DNA from 2 places in the Methylomonas sp. LL1 genome. Region 2 is predicted to be linked to the other one. Evidence: predicted binding sites of a transcription regulator. Region 2 holds the regulator's gene; the other holds the start of a gene.

Region 1 (2,405 bases), 2.3 Mb from region 2:
ATCGCGCGACGCAGGATGTTGATACCGACGGTTTGGTCGTGGTTGTTGCCTTGCAGGCCCTCCAGCGCGGACAGCGCACGAATCAGCGCGGTACCGCCACCGGCGACCACGCCTTCTTCAACCGCCGCGCGGGTTGAATGCAGCGCGTCTTCAACGCGGGCTTTCTTCTCTTTCATTTCAACTTCGGTCGCGGCACCGACTTTGATCACCGCTACGCCGCCAGCCAATTTAGCCAGACGTTCTTGCAGTTTTTCACGGTCGTAATCGGAAGTCGCTTCGTCGGCTTGAGCACGGATTTGAGCCACGCGGCCTTTGATTTGGCCTTCGTCGCCGGCACCGTCGATGATGGTGGTGTTTTCTTTGTTGATTTGGACGCGTTTTGCGGTGCCCAATTGAGAAATGTCGGCTTTTTCCAGAGACAGGCCCACTTCCTCGGAGATCACTACGCCGCCGGTCAGAACCGCGATGTCTTCCAGCATGGCTTTACGGCGGTCGCCGAAGCCAGGTGCTTTGACTGCCGCGACTTTAACGATACCGCGCATGTTGTTGACAACCAGAGTCGCCAAGGCTTCGCCTTCGACGTCTTCGGCAATGATCAACAGTGAACGGCCTGATTTGGCCACACCTTCCAGAATCGGCAACATTTCGCGGATGTTGGAGATTTTTTTGTCGTACAACAGGACGAATGGATCGTCCAGTTCAACGCTCATATTTTCTTGTTTGTTGATGAAATATGGGGACAGGTAGCCGCGGTCGAATTGCATACCTTCGACGACGTCCAGTTCATTGTTCAAACCAGTGCCTTCTTCAACGGTGATAACACCTTCTTTACCGACTTTTTCCATCGCTTCGGCGATGATCGCGCCGACGGATTCGTCGGAGTTGGCGGAGATAGTGCCGACTTGAGCGATGGCATGGCTGTCGACGCAAGGGGTTGCGGCCTTTTCGATCGCCGCAACCGCCGCGCTAACCGCTGTGTCGATACCACGTTTCAGATCCATCGGGTTCATGCCCGCGGCGACTGATTTCAAGCCTTCGTTGACGATAGCTTGAGCCAAAACGGTTGCGGTGGTGGTGCCGTCGCCGGCCACATCGGAAGTCTTGGAAGCGACCTCTTTCACCATTTGCGCACCCATATTTTCGAACTTGTCTTGCAATTCGATTTCTTTCGCGACTGAAACGCCGTCCTTGGTGATGGTTGGAGCGCCGAAGCTTTTATCCAGTACGGCGTTACGGCCTTTAGGACCCAAGGTAACTTTTACCGCGTTAGCCAGGATGTTGACACCTTGCGCCATTAATGCGCGGGCTTCGCCGCCAAATTTTACGTCTTTTGCTGCCATTTTTTATATTCCTAATCTATTAACTAATTGATAAACAATCGTTTGGGATTAACCCAAGATGCCCATGATGTCTTCTTCGCGCATGACGATATATTGCTCGCCATCGACTTTGACTTCAGTGCCGGAATATTTGCCGAACAATACTTTGTCGCCAACTTTAACTTCCAGAGCACGCACTTGGCCGTTATCCAATTGTTTGCCGGAACCGACGGCCAGTACTTCGCCTTCGCTAGGCTTTTCCGCGGCGGAACCGGGTAATACGATACCACCGGCGGTTTTGGTTTCTTCTTCAACGCGTTTTACGACAACGCGGTCATGTAACGGACGAATTTTCATCAATATCTCCTTAATGTAGATTAAAGTTAACGTTTAAATAACTTATTAGCACTCTCTAGCCATGAGTGCTAATAATATCGGGGTTTTGCACTCTGTCAAGCTCTTTGGCATTATCTGCGACCTACTCATCACAGCCATCATCATGAACGACCAACAATTACTCCGTTACAGCCGCCAGATCATGCTGCCGCAAGTCGATATGACTGGGCAGCAAAAGTTACTCGACGCCAAGATATTGATCGTCGGCGCCGGCGGCCTCGGTTCCCCCGCGGCGATGTACCTCGCCGCGGCAGGTATTGGACAAATCACTATCTACGATGACGATCAGGTGGATTTAACCAATTTGCAACGACAGATTGCCCACAACACCCCCGATATAGGGCTGGATAAAGTCATTTCAACCCTTAACACCCTGAAAAAAATCAATCCGGAAGTGAATGTGCTGGCCCATAAGGCTCGATTACAGGGACAACTTCTGGATCGGGAAGTCGCGGCGGCCGATGTGGTGCTCGACTGCAGCGATAACTTCGGTACCCGCTTCGCGATCAACCGAGCTTGCGTCGAACAACACACGCCGCTGGTATCGGGCGCGGCGATTCGTTTCGAAGGCCAAATCAGCGTATTCACCCCCGGACTGAACGACAGCCCTTGCTACAATTGTTTGTATCAAAGCGATGGCGAGGAATTGCAAAACTGCGCCCGCAACGGCGTGATTGCGCCGATTACCGG
Region 2 (2,405 bases):
GATCATTGATCAGTACGTCGATGTAGCGGCCGTTGCTCAGATTGGTGACCCGGACTTTTGACGGTATCGGTAAGGTCTTATGGGCCGCCGAAAAACCTTTAGGGTTGAAAAGGCTGCCGCTGGCCGTGCGATTGCCGGACTCGGCGCCGTACCAGGAGGCCAGGCCTTTTTCGCGGTAGCCGCTTGCCGACAATAACGGATAATAGGTTTTGCCTTTTACTTTATAGGGTTTGTTGTACGAGGCTTGATCGCCGTATGACGGCAGTTCCGCCTGCTCGTCGCTGGGCGGCAGCGGTGGTTCCGACGCACAGCCACCTAGCAGCAATGCCAGTATCAGCAGTGGAATCGGAAATCTGCTGAAGGAATTTAAACCGAGCTTGTCAAATATAGCGACTAAAGCGGGTGGAAGCATGGGTGTTTATCTCCGATTGGAAAGCGGTTTTTTAATGGACTGATCAAGCCGGAATTAGCGGGTTGGATGGCAATCATCCGAATTCGAGCTTAACGATTTATTAAAAACGCGCTTGATTGTACGCCTCGGCTCCGTTTTCTGACCGGCACCGTCCGCTTTTTCTAAGCGTTTCCCTTCCACAGATAAGCCTGCCGTTGGCGCCTCGAATCTTCAACCGTGTTGACAAGGATTTTGCTAGCTGATAGTTTTCCCTGGCACTCGCGTATTTAGAGTGCTAATAAGTTTTTTGGGTGGTGTGGTGATAAGCAATCAGGATTTAAACGAAAGATCGCTTTATTTATTAAAAACCTTGGTGGAGCGTTATATACAAGACGGTCAGCCGGTCGGTTCTCGGGTGCTATCCAAGGATTCGAGTCTCAAGTTGAGCCCGGCGACGATACGCAACGTGATGGCTGATCTGGAAGACATGGGCTTGATTCATTCACCGCATACTTCCGCCGGACGGGTACCGACGGTCAGCGGCTATCGCTTGTTCGTGAACAGTCTGTTGACCGTCAAGCCGTTGGAATCAACTGAACTGGACCAATTGCAGAGCAGCCTGCTGGCCGAAGTCGACGAACCCGGCAATGTCTTAAGTAAAGCCTCCAGATTGCTGTCGGATGTCACCAAAATGGCCGGTGTCGTGACTTTGCCGCGGCGAGAGTCGGTGGCGCTGCGGCATATCGAATTTCTGCCGATGTCAAATACCCGTGTATTGGTGATTTTTGTCACCGATGGACAGGAGGTTCATAACAAGATCATTCACACCGACCGGCCTTACAGTCCGGCGGAGTTGCAACAAGCCGCCAATTATTTGAATTCGGTGTACGCCGGTCGCAGCGTAGCAAAGATACGCGAGTTGATCCTGAAAGACATGGAGCAGGATCGGAGCCATGTCAACCAGGGCATGATCGATGCGGTCAACATGGCGAAATTGACCTTTTCGCAACAGCCCCAGGACGATTATGTACTCAGCGGCGAAACCAACTTGATGGGTTTTTCGGAATTATCCGACATGGAACGTTTGAAGCAGTTATTCGAAGCTTTCAGCCAGAAACGCGGCGTGATTCATTTACTGGATCAATGCCTGCAGGCGGAAGGAGTACAAATTTTTATCGGCGAGGAATCCGGCTATCGGGCCTTCGATCATTGCAGCCTGGTGACTTCGTCGTATTCGATCAATGATGAGGTGGTCGGTGTGTTGGGCGTAATCGGGCCGACCCGGATGGCCTACGAAAAAGTGATTCCGTTCGTCGACGTCACCGCAAAATTATTGGGCGCGGCCTTGAATAGCAAATAATCGCCCCTATCAATATACGGAACTGAAAATTACAACTTTGGAGTGAACCATGAGTCATCAGCAATCAAGCCACGAACAGCAATCGGATAGTGAATTAATCGCTGAAGTGCTTGAACAAACCAGCGAGGCCTTTGCCGAGGAAGCCCCCGGAGAAACCGCCGCCGCTACCGAAGATGTTGGCCTGGAAGCCTTGCGGCAACAATTGGAGCAAGCCCAACAACAAGCTGCGGACAATCTGGACAAGGCCATCCGCACGATGGCGGAGATGGAGAATCTGAAAAAACGGGTGCAAAAGGATTTGGATGACGAGCGCAAATACGGCCTGGCCAAGTTCGCCAAGGAGTTGTTGAGCGTGCTGGATAGTCTGCAACTGGGCATACAAGCTACGGTAGGCGACAGCCCGGAAGTAGTGAAATTCAGAGAAGGCAGTGAACTGACCATCAAGCAATTCGAATCCGTTTTCGCCAAATTCAATATCGAAGCCATCGATCCCACCGGCCAGCCGTTCAATCCCGAACTGCATCAGGCCATGGTGATGCAGCCTAGTTCGACGGTTGCGCCGGGCAATGTGATTACCGTTTTTCAAAAAGGTTATGTACTGAATGGTCGACTGCTGCGTCCGGCCATGGTGGTCGTGGCCAAGGCCGAGGACAA

The links. The regulator HrcA, encoded in region 2, represses chaperone genes, less so after heat shock. The targets are predictions, from matches to a motif close to TNTTAGCACTCNNNNNNNNNGAGTGCTAANA.
Region 1: a site for HrcA is predicted at 1,720-1,750, ahead of groES (co-chaperone GroES). Genes of this name have one in related genera too.

The regions. Positions count from the first base shown of each region.
Region 1 covers NZ_CP064653.1:2,516,401-2,518,805, forward strand. The annotation lists gene groL (chaperonin GroEL) at 1-1,340, opposite strand, end outside; gene groES (co-chaperone GroES) at 1,389-1,676, opposite strand; gene IVG45_RS11710 (HesA/MoeB/ThiF family protein) at 1,819-2,405, shown strand, end outside.
Region 2 covers NZ_CP064653.1:4,794,166-4,796,570, forward strand. The annotation lists gene IVG45_RS22465 (septal ring lytic transglycosylase RlpA family protein) at 1-412, opposite strand, end outside; gene hrcA (heat-inducible transcriptional repressor HrcA) at 711-1,751, shown strand; gene grpE (nucleotide exchange factor GrpE) at 1,801-2,405, shown strand, end outside.